One region of the Burkholderia seminalis genome, then DNA from elsewhere that is predicted to be linked to it. Evidence: riboswitches for the same ligand, from Rfam matches in the RefSeq annotation. Region 1 holds a riboswitch; each other region holds the start of a gene.
What was found. A riboswitch is a leader RNA that binds a small molecule or an ion and turns the genes downstream of it on or off. The one in region 1 is predicted to bind cobalamin.
Positions count from the first base shown of each region.

Region 2: it holds a riboswitch for cobalamin, as region 1 does, so the genes downstream of both, WJ12_RS32490 (CbtB domain-containing protein) here and cobG (precorrin-3B synthase) in region 1, are expected to answer to the same signal.
Region 3: it holds a riboswitch for cobalamin, as region 1 does, so the genes downstream of both, WJ12_RS27980 (TonB-dependent receptor domain-containing protein) here and cobG (precorrin-3B synthase) in region 1, are expected to answer to the same signal.
Region 4: it holds a riboswitch for cobalamin, as region 1 does, so the genes downstream of both, WJ12_RS12355 (FecCD family ABC transporter permease) here and cobG (precorrin-3B synthase) in region 1, are expected to answer to the same signal.

Region 1 is NZ_CP013398.1:1,834,775-1,839,536, reverse strand. Features, by position in the region: gene cbiE (precorrin-6y C5,15-methyltransferase (decarboxylating) subunit CbiE) at 1-1,042, opposite strand, end outside; cobalamin riboswitch at 1,365-1,555, shown strand; gene cobG (precorrin-3B synthase) at 1,663-3,027, shown strand; gene WJ12_RS08290 (precorrin-8X methylmutase) at 3,020-3,646, shown strand; gene WJ12_RS08285 (precorrin-2 C(20)-methyltransferase) at 3,643-4,377, shown strand; gene cobJ (precorrin-3B C(17)-methyltransferase) at 4,374-4,762, shown strand, end outside.
Region 2 is NZ_CP013400.1:2,688,360-2,693,121, reverse strand. Features, by position in the region: gene WJ12_RS32500 (inorganic phosphate transporter) at 94-1,686, opposite strand; gene WJ12_RS32495 (histidine phosphatase family protein) at 1,827-2,444, opposite strand; cobalamin riboswitch at 2,495-2,633, shown strand; gene WJ12_RS32490 (CbtB domain-containing protein) at 2,667-2,876, shown strand; gene WJ12_RS32485 (CbtA family protein) at 2,890-3,627, shown strand; gene WJ12_RS32480 (LysR family transcriptional regulator) at 3,624-4,532, opposite strand; gene metE (5-methyltetrahydropteroyltriglutamate--homocysteine S-methyltransferase) at 4,661-4,762, shown strand, end outside.
Region 3 is NZ_CP013400.1:1,625,647-1,630,408, reverse strand. Features, by position in the region: gene WJ12_RS27980 (TonB-dependent receptor domain-containing protein) at 1-1,264, opposite strand, end outside; cobalamin riboswitch at 1,480-1,672, opposite strand; gene WJ12_RS27975 (hypothetical protein) at 2,089-2,337, opposite strand; gene WJ12_RS27970 (threo-3-hydroxy-L-aspartate ammonia-lyase) at 2,454-3,428, opposite strand; gene WJ12_RS27965 (helix-turn-helix transcriptional regulator) at 3,479-4,117, opposite strand; gene WJ12_RS27960 (YbaK/prolyl-tRNA synthetase associated domain-containing protein) at 4,114-4,635, opposite strand.
Region 4 is NZ_CP013398.1:2,733,865-2,738,626, reverse strand. Features, by position in the region: gene WJ12_RS12375 (EVE domain-containing protein) at 56-517, opposite strand; RNA gene ssrS (6S RNA) at 588-769, opposite strand; gene WJ12_RS12365 (cell division protein ZapA) at 851-1,165, opposite strand; gene WJ12_RS12360 (ATPase) at 1,162-1,512, opposite strand; cobalamin riboswitch at 1,667-1,918, shown strand; gene WJ12_RS12355 (FecCD family ABC transporter permease) at 2,078-3,076, shown strand; gene WJ12_RS12350 (ABC transporter ATP-binding protein) at 3,073-3,888, shown strand; gene cobT (nicotinate-nucleotide--dimethylbenzimidazole phosphoribosyltransferase) at 3,950-4,762, shown strand, end outside.

The DNA of each region.
Region 1 (4,762 bases):
TCGCGACGAGCCGGCCGCCGGGTTTCAGCGCGGCCCAGCACGCGTCGAGCACGCCGGGCGCCGTCGCACCGCCGCCGATGAAGATCGCGTCGGGCGTGGCGAGCCCTGCCAGCGCGTCGGGCGCGCGGCCCGCGACGAGCTGCAGGCCCGGCACGCCGAGTGCGTCGCGGTTGTGTTCGATGAAGCGCTGCCGTTCCGCATGCGCCTCGACCGCGATCGCCTGGCAGGATGGATGCGCACGCATCCATTCGATGCCGATCGAGCCACTGCCCGCGCCGACGTCCCACAGCAGCTCGCCGGGTGCGGGCGCGAGGCGCCCGAGCGTCATCGCGCGCAAGTCGCGCTTGGTGAGCTGGCCGTCGTGGCGGTATGCATCGTCGGGCAGGCCCGGCGTGAGCGCGCGGCGCGGCGCGTCGGGGCCGGCCCGGCAGTCGAGCGCGACGAGATTGAGCGCGGCCGTTTCGGCGACTTTCCAGTCCTGCGCGAGGCCGTCGACGCGCCGTTCGAGCGGGCCGCCCAGATGTTCGAACACGCTGATGCGCGTCGGCCCGAAGCCGCGTGCGGCGAGTTCGGCCGCGACGGCGGCCGGCGTGCGGCCGTCGGCGCTCAGCACGAACAGGCGCCGGCCCGGCAGCAGATGACGCGCGAGCGTCGCGAGCGGACGGCCGACGAGCGACACCGCGCCGACGTCCTGCAGCGCCCAGCCGAGGCGTGCGGCCGCGAGGGACAGCGACGACGGCGCGGGCAGCACGCGCCATTCGTCGGGAGAAAGCTGGCGCGCGAGCGTCGCGCCGACGCCGAACAGCATCGGGTCGCCGCTCGCGAGCACGCAGACGGGCGAGCCGCGCCGCGCGAGCACGCCCGCGAGATCGAACGGCGACGGCCACGCTTCGCGCGCGGCCGGCAACCGCGCGGGCAGCATGTCGAGATGCCGCTTCGCGCCGACCACGCGCGTCGCGCCGAGCAGCGCGCGTCGCGCATTGCGCCCGAGCCCCGCGTAACCGTCGTCGCCGATGCCCACTACCGTCAGCCACGCCGTCATGCACCCTTCCCCATCGTTCGATTTCATCCAGTGTGTTGCGATGCGCAGCCGTTGCGCCGCCGCGCGTCGATCCGGCGATTGCCGTCGGCGCCGACTGCCCGGCGCGGGACGCGCCAGCGGTGTCGGCCAGGCCCGCGCGATCCGCATGGCGAACAGCTGGCCCCGCCCAGTTTCATCGTCGCGGATACCGGCGTGTCGCCGATCCAGTGCCGAGCCGCCAATCGTACCATCCGCGCTGCCGCGCGCAGGTCGTCGCAGCCATGCTGCGACACGGTTGCGACGCACATGGCCGATGTCGGGCCGGTGCCGAAATCGGGTATCCTACGGCCGTTCGTTCGCCGGTGCCCTTCGGGGCCGAAGAGGGAACACAGGGCGCGCCGCGCGCCGCTGTGGCTGCCCCCGCAACTGTAGACAGCGAGCCGATCTCCCCCTCATGCCACTGGTTTCACCGGGAAGGCCGGGAGCCGGCGCCGACCTGTCAGCCAGGAGACCTGCCGGCCAGAAAGTGCGTGCGTGCCAGTCGGCGTCGGGCGGGGTGTACCGATGCGTTGGCCGCGGCGCGACACTGTCCCGGTATCCCGTTGAGTTCCGCCCCCGATTCGATTCCTGCGTCGCCCGTCGTGCGCCCGTCGGCCTGCCCGGGGCTCGTGCGCGTGGTCGCGGCCGCCGATGGCGGGCTGTGCCGGGTCAAGTTACCGGGCGGCCGGCTCGATGCGCGCCAGGCGCGTGCGATTGCCGCCGCCGCCCGCGCGTACGGCTCCGGCGCGATCGACGCGACCAATCGCGCGAATCTCCAGCTGCGCGGCATTCGCGACAGCGCCGCCGATGCGCTGACGCGCGCATTGCTCGAGGCGGGGCTCGGCCCGCGCGTCGACGCTGCCGCAGGCGCGGTCGACGAGACGGCCGCGCTCGCCGCGAGCGACGACGTCCGCAACCTCTTGCTCAGCCCGCTCGCCGGGCACGATCCCGCCGCGCTCGTCGACAGCCGCGCGCTCGCGATGCCGCTGCTCGACATGCTGGCCGGCGAGCCGCGCCGCGGCGAGCTGTCGCCGAAATTCTCGATCCAGCTCGACGGCGGCGAAGCGGTTGCGGCGCTCGATCATCCACACGACATCTGGCTGGCCGCCTGGCGCCGCGCGGACGGCGCGGTACGCGTCGCGGCCGGGCTGGCCGGCTTCCCGCCGGTCGCGCAGGACGACCGGCCCGCATCGGTCGACGTGTCGCCCGATCAGGCCGTCGCACTGGTTCGCGCATTGCTGCTCGCGTTCCTCGATCTCGCACCGGCCGAGGTCACGCGGATGCGTGGGGTGCTCGCGACCGCCGGTGAATGCGCGTTGCTCGCACGCGCGCAGCACTACCTGCCCTTCCCGCTCACGGCTGATTCCGCGCTCGCCGGCTGGCGGCGCACGCGCACCGACCCGGCGCTGCGTTTCGGCATGCGCGCGTCGCGCGATGCGGCGCGCTGCAGCGTCGGCGCGCAATGCGTGCTCGGGCGGCTCGACGCGACACGACTGGAACGGCTCGCCGCGCTGGCCGAAGCCGACGGCGACGGCACGTTGTCGATGACGCCGTGGCAAGGCGTGTTTCTCCACGGTGTGCCGAACGACCGTGCACCGGCCACGTTGGCGGCACTTGCGTCGCTCGGCCTCGTCTGCGCATCGTCCGACCCGCTGGCGACCCTCGTCGCCTGCACCGGCAGCACGGGCTGCGCGAAAGCGCGGGCCGACACGAAACACGACGCGCTCGCCCTCGCCGCGCGCATCGGCCATCCGGTCGACGTGCACCTGACCGGCTGCGAGCGCCACTGCGCGCTGCCGCATCCCGCGGCGCACACGCTCGTCGCGGTGGCGCCCGCGCACTACGACCTTTACCGGCGCGACGCGGCCGCGGGCCTTGGCGCCCCGCTCGCGCGCCATCTGACGATTGACCAGGCCGCGGCCCGTTTGGCGGACGCGCGGCACAGCCAGGACACCACCGATGCTTGACTACATTCGCGACGGGCAGGAAATCTACCGCCAGTCGTTCGCGACGATCCGCGCCGAGGCCGACCTGTCGCGCGTTCCGCCCGACCTCGAGAAACTCGCGGTGCGCGTGATCCATGCGTGCGGGATGGTCGACGTCGTCTACGACCTGCGCTTTTCGGCTGGCGCCGGCACGGCCGGCCGCACCGCGCTCGCGGCCGGCGCGCCGATCCTGTGCGACGCGAGAATGGTCGCCGAAGGCATCACGCGCGCGCGGCTGCCGGCCGACAACCGCGTGATCTGCACGCTCGGCGAGCCGGAGGTGCCCGATCTCGCGCGCCATCTCGGCAACACGCGCTCGGCGGCGGCGCTCGAACTGTGGCGTCCGCATCTCGCGGGCAGCGTCGTCGTGATCGGCAATGCGCCGACCGCGCTGTTCCACCTGCTCGACATGATCGACGCCGGCGCGCCGCGTCCCGCGCTGATCCTCGGTTTTCCGGTCGGCTTCATCGGCGCGGCCGAATCCAAGGCGATGCTCGATGCCGACAGCCGCGGCGTGCCGTACGTCGCGCTGCTCGGCCGGCGCGGCGGCAGCGCGATGGCCGCCGCCGCGGTCAACGCACTGGCGACGGAGGTCGAATGACGACCACGCGCGGCCGGCTGTTCGGGGTCGGTGTCGGCCCCGGCGATCCCGAACTGATGACGATCAAGGCGCTGCGCGTGCTGCAGGCGGCGCCCGTGGTCGCGTATTTCGTCGCGAAGGGCAAGAAGGGCAATGCGTACGGCATCGTCGAAGCCCACCTGCTCGACGGGCAGACGCAACTGCCGCTCGTCTATCCGGTGACGACCGAAGTGCTGCCGCCGCCGCTCTGCTACGAGACCGTGATCGCCGACTTCTACGACACGGCCGCCGAGATCGTCGCCGCCCATCTCGACGCGGGACGCGACGTCGCGGTGATCTGCGAAGGCGACCCATTCTTCTACGGCTCGTACATGTACCTGCACGACCGCCTCGCGCCGCGCTACGACACCGAGGTGATCCCGGGCGTCTGCGCGATGCTCGGCGGCACGGCCGTGCTCGGCCAGCCGCTCGTCTATCGCAACCAGAGCCTGTCGGTGCTGTCCGGCGTGCTGCCCGAGCATGAACTGCGCGAGCGGCTCGCGCGCGCCGACGCGGCCGTCGTGATGAAGCTCGGTCGCAATTTCGACAAGGTGCGGCGCGTGCTCGACGAACTCGGGCTCGCGAAGCGCGCGCTGTACGTCGAGCGCGCGACGATGGCGAACCAGCGCATCGTACCGCTCGACGCAGTCGATCCGATGGCGTCGCCGTATTTCTCGCTGCTCGTCGTGCCGGGGGAAAAATGGCAAGGATGACGACCCCGCCCGCGATCGTGATCCTCGGTGCCGGCGCGCTCGACACCGCGCGACGCATCCAGGCGCGCTATCCGGGCGCTAGCGTGCATGGCCTCGCGTCGCGCGTCGATGCCGACGTGCGGTTCGACGAACTCGGTGCGCACCTGCGCGAACTCTACGCACGCGGCCTGCCGATCGTCGCGCTGTGCGCGGCCGGCATCGTGATCCGCTGCCTCGCCCCCGCGCTCGCGGACAAGGGCGTCGAGCCGCCCGTGCTCGCGGTTGCGGAAGACGGTTCGGCCGTCGTGCCGCTGCTCGGCGGGCTGACGGGCGTCAACGTGATCGCGCGCGAAATCGCCGCATGCGTGGGCGTCGCGCCGGCGATCACGACCAGCGGCGAACTGCG
Region 2 (4,762 bases), on a different replicon from region 1:
CTGCGGCGGATCGGTGCGGAGGGGCGCGGAGGCGAGCGGTGAATCTTCCACGACAGGCGGCCGGCTGATACCGGCCACCCGTTGCAACCCGAATCAAGCCAGCGACCGGAACAACCAGTAGAGCCCGCCGGCAAGCGCGATCGACGCCGGCAGCGTCAGCACCCACGCGAGCACGAGGCTGCGCACCGTGCTCCATTGCAGTCCGGAGCCGTTCGCCGCCATCGTGCCCGCGACACCCGACGACAATACGTGGGTCGTCGACACGGGCAGGCCGTACACGTCGGCGGCGCCGATCGTCAGCATCGCGACGAGTTCGGCCGATGCGCCCTGTCCATACGTCAGATGCTGCTTGCCGATTTTTTCGCCGACGGTCACGACGATCCGCTTCCAGCCGACCATCGTGCCGAGGCCCAGCGCGATCGCGACGGCGACCTTCACCCAGGTCGGAATGAACTTGGTCGCGTGGTCTAGCTGCTTGCGATAGTTGTCGATCGCGAGCTTGTCGTCGGCGGCGAACGCGGGCTGACCGGACTTCTCGATCAGGCGGATGGCTTCGGAGACGAGATACATCGTGTTGCGCACGTTGTCGACGTCGCGCTGCGGCACGGCCGCCATCGAGCCCGACGCGCCGACCGCGGTCGCGAGCGACGTCGACAGTTGCTGCACGGCCGGCAGCACGGCGGGCGTCAGTTCGCGATGCTGAACGTAGTGCTCGACGTCGGCGCGCGGGTTCGCGGACGGCGCGACGCCGTTCGTGTACTTGCCGAACGTCGCGGCCGCCTGGTTCGCGACCGCCACGAAGGTTTGCGATTCGGCCGGCGTGACGGCCTTGTTCAGCGCATACGCGGTCGGCACCGTGCCGATCAGGATCAGCATGATGAGGCCCATCCCTTTCTGTCCGTCGTTCGACCCGTGTGCGAACGACACGCCCGTGCAGGTCAGGATCAGCAGGCAGCGAATCCAGAACGGCGGCGGCTGATCCTTCGGCGGCTCCTTGTACAGCTCGGGAATCCGCACGAGCGCTTTCAGCACGAGCAGCAGCAGCGCCGCGCACAGGAAGCCGACGATCGGCGAGACCAGCAGCGACTTGCCGACGCCGAGCGCCTGACCCCAGTCGACGCCGCTCGTGCCGGACGGCCCGTGCATCAGCTGGTTCATCAGCCCGACGCCGATGATCGACCCGATCAGCGTATGCGAGCTCGACGAGGGCAACCCGAAATACCAGGTCGCGAGGTTCCACACGATCGCGGCGATCAGCAGCGCGAACACCATCGCGAAGCCCGCCCCGCTGCCGACCTGCAGGATCAGCTCGACGGGCAGCAACTGCAGGATCCCGAACGCGACGGCGCCGCTCGAGACCATCACGCCGAGGAAGTTCCACATGCCCGACCAGATCACCGCGACGTTCGGCGTCAGCGAATGCGTATAGATCACGGTGGCGACCGCATTCGCGGTGTCGTGGAAGCCGTTGACGAATTCGAAGCCGAGCGCGATCAGCAATGCCGCGCCGAGCAACAGGTACGGAAACAGCGAGCCTTCGCGGACCGGCGACAGATCGTCGAACAGGTGCGTGCCGATATAGAGGGCGCCGAGCACGAGCACCAGCAGGAACACGGCATAGCCGATCTGCCTGGTACGTTCGATGGAGCCGGCGTTGTTCGGGGCGGACGAAGCAGGTTGATTCATGACGGCATCTCGTGAGGGAACCGCGTCCGATCCTAGCGGTGACCAGCAGTCAGTTTGATGACAGTCGGGACCACGAACGGTGTGTCTTACGGGATGTAAGCTGATTGGCCGAATGCTCGGCGCTGCGTCGCCCTGATCGCTCACATAGTGGGCGCAACGGTGGTTGACGCACCGGCGTCGCGTCGGTCGTCATCCGGCGCGACCCATGACCAGCCGTCCGGCGAAGCGGCGAACGTCGTGCATGACAGCGGCGCGATGTCGAGACGCGCGGCCGCCGCCGGATCCATCCGCAGCACATGCGCGAGGGCCGCACGGACGAGCGGCGCGTGCGTGATCGCGATCACGTCGCGACCAGGCGGCAGCGCGTTCAACCATGTGCCGACCCGATGCGCGGCGGCTGCGAACGATTCGCCGCCGTGCGGCGAGGCGGACGGATCGCCGATCCACGCGGCAAGTTCGCCCGGCAGATCGCGTGCGAGGTCGCTCAGGCGCTTGCCGCGCCAGTTGCCGTAGTCGATGTCGCGCAGCGCGTCGTCGACGTCGGCGCGCAGCCCGAGCGCATCGGCGGTCTGCCGCGCACAGCATGCGGGGCTGCACAGCACGACGAGCGATCCGCCGGCGCGTGACCACCGGCCGCGCCACGCGGCAGCTTCGGCGCGCCCGCGCGCGTCGAGCGGATCGTCGTCGGGGAACGTGCCGGTGCGCATCGCCCGGGTCGATGCGTGTGCGATCAGGCGCAACGAGGCATGCAGGGTCATGTCGATGGTCGGATGATCCGGAACGGGACGTGATTGTCACCGCGCGATCACTTCAATACGCGCCCGTTCGCGCGTACAATTCGCCCGATACGAAACGCGGAAGCCGGTGCAATTCCGGCGCGGTCGCGCCACTGTAACCGGAGAATCGACGATCCCGGAAGCCAGACCTGCCTTCGTACCCATCCATCATTTGTCGGGGCGCGATTCCCCTGAGGTGCATCCATGAGCGAAGCAGTGCTGAAGCCGGCGGTCGTGCCGGCCCCCATCCCCGTCCGTGAACTGTTGCCCTGGGCCGTATTCGTCGGCCTGATCCTGTTGCTCGCCCTGTATTTCGTCGGCGCGGAACAAGGCGCGACGTCGCTCGTGCCGGGCATGTATGTCCACGAGTTCGTCCACGACGGCCGCCATCTGCTCGGCTTTCCCTGCCACTGACGCGGAGCACACGATGGTCGGAAAGCTGCTCATGCGCGGGATGCTCGCAGGCATCGCCGCGGGTCTCATCACGTTCGGTTTCGCGAAAATCGTCGGCGAACCGCAAGTCGATCGGGCGATCTCCCTTGAAGAAAAACTCGATGCCGCCAAGGGCGACGAGCCCGGGCACGATCACGATCACGAGGTCGAACTGGTCAGCCGCCACACCCAGGCCGGTCTCGGCCTGCTGACGGGCGTCGTGACCTATGGCGCGGCTTTCGGCGGACTGTTCTCGCTGGTCTTTGCCTATGCGTACGGGCGCGGCGGCCGCCTGCCGGCACGGCAGCTCGCCGCGTGGCTCGCGCTGGCGGCGTTCATCGCCCTCGTGATCGTGCCGAACATCAAGTACCCGGCCAATCCGCCGGCGGTCGGCGACCCCGATACGATCGGCCAGCGCACGGGCCTGTTCTTCCTGATGATCGCGATCTCGATCGCGACGATGGTGTTCTCGGTCGGCGTGCGCCGCCACCTGCTGGCGAAGCTCGGTCAATGGAACGCGTCGATCGTCGCGGGCCTCGTGTTCGTCGCGATCATCGCGGCCGTGCAGCTGGGGTTGCCGTCGTTCGACGAGGTACCGGCCGCATTCCCGGCTGCCTTGCTGTGGAAGTTCCGCGTCGCCGCGCTCGGGATGCAGGCGATCATGTGGACGACGATCGGCCTGCTGTTCGGTGCCTGGGTCGAACGCAGCGAACGCATCGCGATGCGCGCCTAGCGCAGCATGCGCGGCGCGCTCCACGTCGATTCGCGCGCCAGCGCGACGAACGCGGCCAGATAGTCGATCGATGCATCCGCCTCGCGGATGCCGAGGAAGATCTGCTTCGCGATTCCCTTCTTGCCGAGCTTGACCGGCACGACCGGCATCCGGTCGGCGTACTCGTCGGCCAGCCATCTCGGCAGCGCGGCCACGCCGCGCCCGCTCGCCACCATCTGCAGCATGATGTCGGTCGTCTCGATCGACTTGTGCCGCCTCGGCACGATGCCGGCCGGCGTCAGGAACTGGTTGTAGATGTCGAGCCGGTCGGTTTCGACGGGGTACGTGATCAGGATCTCGTCGGTCAGCTGCTCGGGCGTGACGTAGTCGGCGTTCGCGAACCGGTGCGAGTCGGCGACCACCAGCACCTGCTCGTAATCGAACACGGGATCGAAGCGCAACCCCGGCTTGTTCAACGGGTCGGGTGTCACGAGCACGTCGACGTCATGGCCGAACAGCGCGCCGATGCCGCCGAACTGGAAGCGCTGCTTCACGTCCACGTCGACGTCGGGCCAGCGCGACAGGTACGGCGACACGACCTTCAGCAGCCACTGGTAGCACGGGTGGCATTCCATCCCGATGCGCAGCGTGCCGCGCTCGCCCTTCGCGTACTGCTTCATCCGCTCCTCGGCGAGTTCGAACTGCGGCAGCAGCCGGTTCGCCAGTTTCAGCAGGTAGTGCCCGCCCTGCGTGAGCCGCAGGCCGCGGCCTTCGCGGTCCCAGATCGGCGTGCCGAGCTGCTGCTCGATCTTCCGGACGGTATGGCTGAGCGCCGATTGCGTGAGGTGCAGCGCATTGGCGGCCGCGGTCAGCGAGCCCTGGCGCTCGACTTCACGAATGACGACGAGATGGAATCGTTCCAGCATGGATGGGGGGCACGCAATGAATGCATGAACAACTTTAATGGATGAATGAAATAATGCCATTTTATTTCATGTGTTGAAATCCCTATGATGGCTGCCGGATCTTCAATTTTTCTCTGGACGGCAGCTTCATGGTCACGACACACAATCTCGGTTTCCCGCGCATCGGCGCGAAGCGCGAACTCAAGTTCGGTCTCGAGCGCTACTGGAAGGGCGAATCGTCGCGCGACGCG
Region 3 (4,762 bases), on a different replicon from region 1:
ACAGCGCGGCGTTGCCGGTGTTCACGCCTTGCCCGGCGATGATCTCGCGACGCCCCGCGAGGAACAGCGTCACGCTGCCGAGCGTGGCCGACTGATGCAGCGAAAACGCCGAGTCGTTGCGCGTCGGTATGCCGCCGGGCGCGTCGATCGGCAGGAATGCCTGTTCGCGCGTGAAATCGTAGGCGAGCTTCGTTTCGCCCGACAGCGGCAGGCCGAACAGGCGGAACCCGTGCGCCTGATGGGTCAGCGACGTCGACGTGCTGATGCGCTGCGAATTGATCTGGTCGGTTGCGAGGGCCGGATTGTCCGCGTAGATGAACTGGCGGTCGTTCGCATAACCGAACGACTGGTCGAACTGCGTATCGGGCGTGATGTCGAGATGAAATGCGACGCCGGTCGTCAGCTGGTGATCGAGCTCGCGATTCGCATAGCCGCTGTTGTCGTAGGACAGGTCGGAGCGGTGATACAGCGCGAACGTCGAGATCGACCAGTTGTCGCGCGCATAGCCGAGCCGCGCATCGAGATCCTGCGCGTGATACGGATTGCGGCCGGCTTCGTGACCGTAGAAGAAGGGCCGCGTCGCATCGATGCCGGCCGTGTTGTAGTCGTGCAGCCCCAGCGAGTAGGTGACACCGCCGAGCGCGGCCAGCGGCCCTGTCGACGGCAGGGTGCCCGACGTGCGGAACTGCGTGTCGAACGTCTTGTTCGATCCGCCGCCGAACGACACGGTGGTCTGGTTCGGCCGGTTGGCGGCGCGGCGCGTGAAGAGCTGCACGACGCCGCCCATCGCGTTGCTGCCGAACGATGCGGCGGCCGGGCCCGAAATCACTTCCACGCGTTCGAACGCGTCGGTCGGCAGGTCGGCCCACGGCGCGATGCCGGTGGTCGGCGAGCCGATCCGGATCCCGTCGATGAACACGGCGACCTGGCTGGCCGACGAGCCGCGGATGCTGACCGACGCGGACGAGCCGGGGCCGCCGCTCTGCGAGACGGTCACGCCCGGCAGCGTCGCGAGCGCCTGCGTGATGCTCGGGTCGGTCGACGACAGCCGGTCGAGATCTTCTCGCGTAAGCACCTGCGTCGACGCATAGCGCCGGTCGAACGATTCGGGCAGGTGCCGCGTGTCGGTCACGCTGATCGTCGGCAGATCGGCGCCTTCCGCGGGCTGGGCGGGCGGCTGGAGCGCGGTATCGCCGGCGGCATGGGCGAGCGGGGTGAGCAGCGCGGTGGCGGCGGATGTGGCGAGCAGGTAACGAAGGTTCATCAGACAGCGAGAGAAAGCGTGTGGCGCGTAGGGCGGTCGCGAGCGAAGGGCGGGCAGGTTGCGCATGCCGACGGCGTGTCGGCGCGACGCTTCCGGCAGGGAAGCGGATTCGGGAACGAAGGACATCTGACGGATCCTGAGGTCGGGTCGTCCATGCAACGGGCGACCGCCAACGGCGGCGCTTGCGCATCGGGACACCCCGCCCGGTGCGGCTGCTGGACCTCGGGTCGATGGCAGGTCTCCTGGCTCGCGGGTCGTCATCCGTGCGGACCTTCCCGGTTTCCCAGTGGCGCGCAGTGGCACGGATTCGCCGCTCACAGTTGCGGGGGCAGCCGCAGATTCGAGTCGTTGCCCGTTCTGCGTTCCCTTTTGATCCCATCGCTGGGAACCATCAGCGCGCAAGGGTAATGGCGTGCGCTCCCGCACGTCAATTGCCGCGCCGCGCGAGGGTGCGAAAAAACGTCATTCTCCGGCAAGCGCTTTCCGAATCCTTTCGCTTGTGTGTTGGTGTCGAGTTTCTCGTCTGATGAATCGGGAGGGGCAAGCGGCATGCGAGCCGCGTCGTATCGAAGGCGAAACCGTAGGTTGTCCGGTCGACGTCAGCCGGCGCGTTGAGCAGCCCGGGCAGCGGCACAGCGTTGTCGCGGCGCGGATCGCCGAGCCGCATGCCGGTCGGTCGCCGCGGTTGCACGATCGGCCAGCCGAACAGCTGCAGATCGCGGAACAGCCCGCACCGACGACATCCTCGCCGCACGCGACCCGTCGCTGCCGGCGTTCTGATTGCCGGCGGGGCCGGGCGCGGCAGCGGCGCCCGGCGCGCGCCGTTACATGTGCGTGCCGGCGTGCGCGCGGCCGCCCGGGTCGCCGCCCCGATCGGGCGGCGTATTGTTCTGATCGATCTTCGCGAGCACGAAGCCGGCGTGCGGCAACGCGCCGGGCGAGCGGTGCATCGCTTGCGCGACGACGTCGTGCGGCGATGCGGCGGGGAAACCGGATGACGTCGCGCCCGGTTGGGCGAACGCCGGAAGGGAGGCGACCGCCAGGGCGGCGGCGACGATCGCGTGCGTGTTCATGGTGGCTCCTTCACGACTGACTGCGGGCAACGTCATCAGTCTAGGGCGCGAAACTTAACGCGTCGTGAAGGTGCCATGGCGCACGGATGACAGGATGTTCATGTGCGCCGCGACGCTCAGGCCGGCGTCGACACCAGTGCGCAGAAGTTCTCGAGATCGACGTTGCCGCCGCTGATCACGACGCCCACGCGCTTGCCCTGCAGCGCGTCCTTCATCCGTCGCGCGGCGGCGAACGCCAGGCAGCCGGTCGGCTCGACGACAATCTTCATACGGGTGGCGAAGAAGCGCATGCAGTCGATCAGCTCCGCGTCGGTCGCGGTCAGGATGTCGTCGACGTCGCGGCGGAGGATCGGGAACGTCAGGTTGCCGAGGTATTGCGTCTGCGCGCCGTCGGCGATCGTGCGCGGCGTGTCGATCCGCACGATCGCGCCGGACCGGAACGATTGCTGGCCGTCGTTGCCGGCTTCGGGTTCCACACCGTACAACTTCGCGTGCGGCGACAGCGCGCGGGTCGACAGCGCGGTGCCCGACAGCAGCCCGCCGCCGCCGAGCGGCGCGAACACCGCGTCGAGCGGGCCGACTTCGTCGAACAGTTCCTTGGCCGCCGTGCCCTGGCCGGCGATCACGTCCGGATGGTCGTAGGGCGGCACCAGCGTGAGTCCGTGCCGTTCCGCAAGATCGCGCCCGATCTGCTCGCGGTCCTCGGTGTAGCGGTCGTAGGTCACGACGTTGCCACCGTAGCCACGCGTCGCGGCCATCTTCGCGGCCGGCGCATCCTGCGGCATCACGATCGTCGCGGGAATACCGAGGATGCGCGCCGACAGCGCGATCGCCTGGGCATGGTTGCCGGACGAGAACGCGACGACGCCGTGGCGGCGCTGTTCGGCGTTGAAACGCGACAACGCATTGAACGCGCCGCGGAACTTGAAGGCGCCCATGCGCTGCAGGTTCTCGCACTTGAAGAACACCTGCGCGCCGAGCGCTTCGTCGATCGTTCGCGACGTCATCACCGGCGTGCGGTGCGCATGGCCTTCGAGCCGGGCCGCGGCCGCGGCGACGTCGTCGTACGTGGGGAGGGTCGGAGAGTTCATGGTTGCTCGAGAGTCGGAAAGGTCAGTCAACTGGAAAGCAGGGCCCCGCGTCACTTCGCGTCGTTGTAGACGGTCGCGCGCGAGACGCCGAGATGCTGCGACACGATCTCCATCGCGCGGCGCACCTCGAGGAAGCCGTCGGCCTTCAGCGTCTGCAGCAGCTCGCGGCGCTGGTCGGTCTTCAACTCGCGCGGCGTCGTCGCGAGGCGCGTCGCGAACGCGTCGATGCGCTGCCGGATCGCGTCCGCCCCGGCCGGATCGAGCGTGTCGACGACGGCCTCGCCGTCCGTGCGGCAGAACTGGTTCAGCATGCCCTGGAAGCCGCGGAACAGCGTGACGTCCGCATTCAGGCACAGCGCGGCCACGTAGCGCCCGGTTGAATCCTTGATGCCGATCGACGTGCTTTTCGCGGTGCGGCCGTCCGCGAAGCGGTTCGGGTAGTTCGCGAGCACCTGCGGGAAATCGTCGTCGGCGATGCGGGCGAGGCCGAGTTCGGTCGCGGGATCGCCGACCGCGCGCCCGGACAGGTTGTTGTGGATCGCGAGGATCGCGTGTTCCGGCGTGCGCAGGTCGTGCACGACGACCTCGGTGAACGGCGCGAACATCTCGCCGAGCCCTTCGGCGATGCGCTGCACCTGTTCGATCAGCGACGCCTGTTCGGACGACGGTGGCGTGCGGCGCGTGCTCATGCGTTTTCCCGGGGCGACGGGGCGTCGGCCGTTTCCGGCCGCGTGATGTCGGCCAGCAGCGGCCGGGCGATCCGCACGTAGTCGGCCGAGTCGAGCACGACCGAGCGGTCGAGGCGGCCCGCGTTGAAGGCGATCTCCGCGTTGCGTTCGACCAGCGCGGGATCGACGACGAGCGTGACGTTCGCGTCGAATACGAACGGCGGCACGGCGCCCATCACGCAGCGCGTGACGGCGGCCGCGACATCGGGCGACGCGAGCGTCGCCTTGCGGCGGCCAACTGCCTCGGCAACCTTGCGGAAGTCGATCTTCAGGTGGCCGGGGATCACGGCGAGCGCGGTCGCGTCGCCGCCGTCCTTGAACGTGCAGAGCATGGCCTTCGCCCCCTGTTCGGGGCGCGTGCCGCGGATCGCGGCGATCACGTCGGATTTACCTTCCGCCGGATGTTCGAGCACGCGGAAACGTGCACCGGACGTATTCAGCAGATCGCACAGCGTGTCGAAAACGGGAGAGTCGTTCATGTCGCTCCGGGCGGGAAGGCGCGCATCGCGGCGCGCGGGGAGCGAGCGTGCCGCTCGCTATCGATGGATTGTCCAAGTATAGACGTTTTGTCATGAGATAGGGCAACAGCGGGTGAGCCCGTGCGGG
Region 4 (4,762 bases), 900 kb from region 1:
CCGCGAGTTCCGTGCCGGCCGCGCGTGCTGACCAGATTTGACCTTTGGCGCGCGCCTACTTCATCAGCTTTTCGGTGATGAAGCGCCATTCGGCGCGCGTCACGGGTGTGATCGACAACCGGTTGCCCCGGGCCAGCACGCGCATGTCGGCGAGTTCGTCGTGCTCGCGCAGTGCGGCAAGCGGCACGAGCGGCGACTTCTTCACGTAGCGCACGTCGACGAGCAGCCAGCGCGGCGCTTCCTGCGTCGATTTCGGGTCGTAGTAGGGGCTTTTCGGATCGAACTGCGTGGGATCGGGGTAGGGTGTCGACGACACTTCGGCGAGGCCCGCGATGCCCGGCTCGGGGCAGCTCGAGTGATAGAACAGCACGCCGTCGCCGATCTTCATCGTGTCGCGCATGAAATTGCGCGCCTGATAATTGCGCACGCCGGTCCACGGCAGCGAGCGCTGCGGAGCGTTGGCGAGATCGTCGATGCTTGCTTCGTCCGGTTCGGACTTCATCAGCCAGTATTGCATGGATCGTGATCGACGCAGAAAGGGCTGCTACAAAAGAAAACGGCACCGGGACTCGCCCGATGCCGTTGGATAGGCCCCCGCCTTGGCCGCTAGGCCGGCATCCTGAACCTGGGGTTCAGAATTGGTCGCAGTTAGCAGCACTTCGGGTACATCAGACAGAGTGACGCGCGCGCCCGTGCTACAAATTTCCGCAACCGTGCACATGGCATTGGTTCAAGGAATATATGACCTTGGCGAACCAGGCAGGGAAGCTGACTGAACTGTGATTCGATGCGCCAATTTGACCACCGTTGACCGCCGAGATCAAGGGGAATCGACGCATCGTTTGAAACGTTACTGCGTCTCGTGCTGTGCGAGCACCGCGCCGAGCTGTTCGTTCATCTGGTGCATTGTACGACGGATTTCCTCCGCCGGAAATGCTTCACCGTGCCGCACGCTCGTTTGCAGCCGCAGCAATTCCGATGCGAGCGACAGCGCCGCCATCACCGCAATGCGATCGGTGCCGCGTACCGAACTGTTCGAGCGGATTTTCGACATTTCGGCGTCGACGCGCGCGACGGCCTCGAGCAGTGCCGCTTCGGTCTCGGCCGAACAGGCGAGACGATAGGCCTGACCGAGAATCGAGACTTCGATCTGCTTGGTGCTCATGCATGTTCTCCGTGGCTGGCCGCGTCATCGCCATCCGGGCGTGCCTGCGCATCCAGCAGGTCGAGCTGGTTGTCGGCTTGCTCCGCGCTTTTCGAGCGCGGCAGCTTTTCGAGAATCGCGTTCAGTTTCACCTGGGCGTCGTCGATCTTTGCCGACAGCGTGTCGCGCTCGGCCGCGAGCGCATTGCGTTCGTCGCGCAGTGCCGCGAGTTCCGCGCGGACCGTGTCCGCTTCCGCGCGCAATTGCGCGACCTGCTCCTCGAGCGCGAGCCGTTCCGCGTGATAGCGCTTGTTCAGCGAAATCAGACGGCCAATATTTTGAGATAAGGTTTCGAGTTCGTTGAGCATTTGCTGCGTCCTCTAAAGACCCAGCATTTTAGCGCGGAATAACGCGCAATCCGACATCTGTAACGTTTCCAGTCGTAACACCCCGGCTTCTTGCCGCGAATCGGTGCTTCCCGTGCGTGTCCGGATGCTTCCTTGACGCTCGCGCGACCGGCTCCTAAACTGGCGCCGCCTCGGTGCTCGCGCGTGGCACGCGCGGTTAAACGGGAAGCAGGGCGTGCGCTCCGGGAGCGTGCCAACCTGCGCTGCCCCCGCAACGGTAAGCGGCCGCGTCCGTCGACGCAGGCCGGCTCGGGCGCGTTTTGCGTGCAGGTGTCGCACGCGGGCGCGGGCCACTGCGCGTGAAACGCGCGGGAAGGCGAGCCGGACCGCCGCCAGCCCGGATACCGGCCGAGACGGGAAGCCCGCACGGGTTTCATGACGCGCGGCCTGCGGGGAGGCGGGGCGCGCAACGCTTCACGGAATGTTCTTCGATGCTGACCCCAATCGTCCGCGCGGCGTCCCCGTCACGTCCGGCCGGCCACCTCGAGCGGATGCGCCGCGCATCATGCGCGCGGCCGTGCACGGCATGAGCGCCGCGCGCGCCGCCGCGATCTGGGCCGCGCTGGCCGCCGTGGTCGCGCTGCTGTTCGTCGCGTCGCTGTCGATCGGCAGCGTGCCGATGTCGCCGTGGCAGGCGCTCGTGTCGCTCGTCCCGCATGGCGGCGACGCGCTGTTCGCCGAGATCGTCCGCACGCTGCGTCTGCCGCGCGCGCTCGCCGGCTTCGCGTGCGGCGCGCTGCTCGCGCTGGCCGGCGCGCTGTTGCAGGTGCTGCTGCGCAACCCGCTTGCGGAACCGTACGTGCTCGGCGTGTCCGGCGGCGCGGCCGGCTTCGCGCTCGTCGCGATGATTGCCGGCGGCGCATGGTGGCTCGTCGACGCGTCGGCATTCGCCGGTTCGCTCGTCTCGGTCGCGCTCGTGCTCGGTCTCGCGCGCCGCGCGTTGTGGCGCGGCGATTCGCGCGACGCGTCGCCGCGCCTGCTGCTCACCGGCGTCGTGATCGCGGCCGGGTGGGGCGCGCTCGTCACGCTGTTGCTGTCGCTCGCTCCCGATGCGCGGCTGCGCGGCATCATCTTCTGGCTCACGGGCGACCTGAACGGCGTGACGGCGCCCTGGTTCGCATGGGGGGCGCTGTTGCTGGCCGCATGCGTCGCGCTGCCGGCCGCGCCGCAACTGAACGTGCTGCTGCGCGGCGACGCGACCGCGCAGGCGCTCGGCGTGCCCGTCGCGCGCCTGCGCGTGCGGATCTATCTCGTCGCGTCGCTGGCGGCCGCGGCCGCGGTGACGACGGCCGGCACGATCGGCTTCGTCGGCCTCGTCGTGCCGCATGCGCTGCGGCTCGCGTTCGGCAACGACCAGCGGATGCTGCTGCCGGCCGCGATGCTCGCGGGCGGCGGCGGCGTGATGGCGGCCGACCTGCTCGCGCGCACCGCGATCGCGCCCGCGCAGTTGCCGGTCGGCGTGATGACCGCGTTGATCGGCGTGCCGGTGTTCCTGTGGATGTTGTTGAGGAGGCCGATGCGATGACGGATGCCGCACTGCGCGCGGGCGGCGGCGAGCTGCGCTGCATGGCCGTCGACCTGACGCTGAAGGCCGGCGCGCGCACGTTGCTCGACGGGTTCACGCAGGCGTTTCGGCCCGGCGAGATCTGGTGCGTCGCGGGGCCGAACGGCGCCGGCAAGACGACGCTGCTCGCGACGCTCGCGGGGTTGCAGCCGCCGGCCGGCGGACAGGTCGAGATCGACGGCCGGCCGCTGGTCGCGTGGCCGCCCGGGCCCCTCGCGCAGCGTCGCGCGCTGATGCCGCAGCAGCTGCACGACGCGTTCAGCGCGACGGTGCTCGACACGGTGCTGCTTCACCGCTATCCGTATCTCGGCGGCTGGGGCTGGGAGCGCGACGGCGATCGCGCGGCCGCGTACGACGCACTCGCGACGTTCGATCTGACCGCACTCGCGTCGCGCGATGTATTGTCGCTGTCGGGCGGCGAGCGGCAGCGGGTCGCGCTGGCCGCGACGCTGTGCCAGGATGCGCCGCTGATGCTGCTCGACGAACCGCTCGCGCATCTCGACCTGCATCACCAGATCGACTGCCTGACCGCGCTGGGCGCATGGCTCGACCGGGGCCCGCGCACGGTGCTGTTTTCGTGCCACGACCTGAATCTCGCGCGGCGTTTCGCGACGCACGCGTTGCTGCTCGACGGCCGCGGCCGCGCGTCGGCCGGCCCCGTGCACGACGTGCTGACGCCCGAACGCGCGAGCGACGCGTTCGGCTATCCGCTCGTGCTGATCCGCGAGAACGGCCGCGATGCGTTGCTGCCGGCATGGCCTGCGCGACCATGACCTTTCCTTTTCCGATTCCTCCGATGCGCGGCGCGTGCCGCGCCAACGACACGGCTTCCCGATGACGACTTCGACCCCCTTCCCGCCCGCGATCGCGCCGCTCGACGACGCGCTGCGCACGCGCCTGCAGCATGTGATCGACCACAAGACCAAGCCGCCGGGCAGCCTCGGCCAGCTCGAGGCGCTCGCGCTGCAGATCGGCCTGATCCAGCATACCGAGCGACCGGTCGTGCAGCGCCCCGTGACGATCGTGTTCGCCGGCGATCACGGGATCGCCGCCGAGGGTGTCAGCCCTTATCCGCAGGCGGTGACCGCGCAGATGGTCGCGAATTTCCTGGCCGGCGGCGCGGCGATCAACGCGTTCTCGGGCGTCGCGCAGAGCGCGCTCGAGATCGTCGATGCGGGCGTCGCGTCGCCGTTGCCGCTGTCGGACCGGCTGGTGTCGCTGCCGGTCGCGCGCGGCACGCGCAACTTCGCGGCGGAGCCGGCGATGTCGCGCGACGAGGCGACGACGGCGCTCTCCGCCGGCGCGGCGCGCGTGCGCCTGCATGCATCGCTCGGCACGAACGTGATCGGCTTCGGCGAGATGGGGATCGCGAACACGTCGTCGGCCGCGTGCCTGATGAGCCGCCTCCTCGACGTGCCGGTCGACGCATGCGTCGGACGCGGCACGGGCCTCGACGACCAGGGGCTCGCGCACAAGCGCGCGGTGCTCGGCCGTGCGCTCGTCAAGCATTCGCATGCGATCGCGCCGCTCGACGTGCTCGCGACGTTCGGCGGTTTCGAGATCGCGATGATGACGGGCGCGTATCTCGCGGCCGCGAGCGAGCGGATGACGATTCTCGTCGACGGCTTCATCGCGACGGCCGCGCTG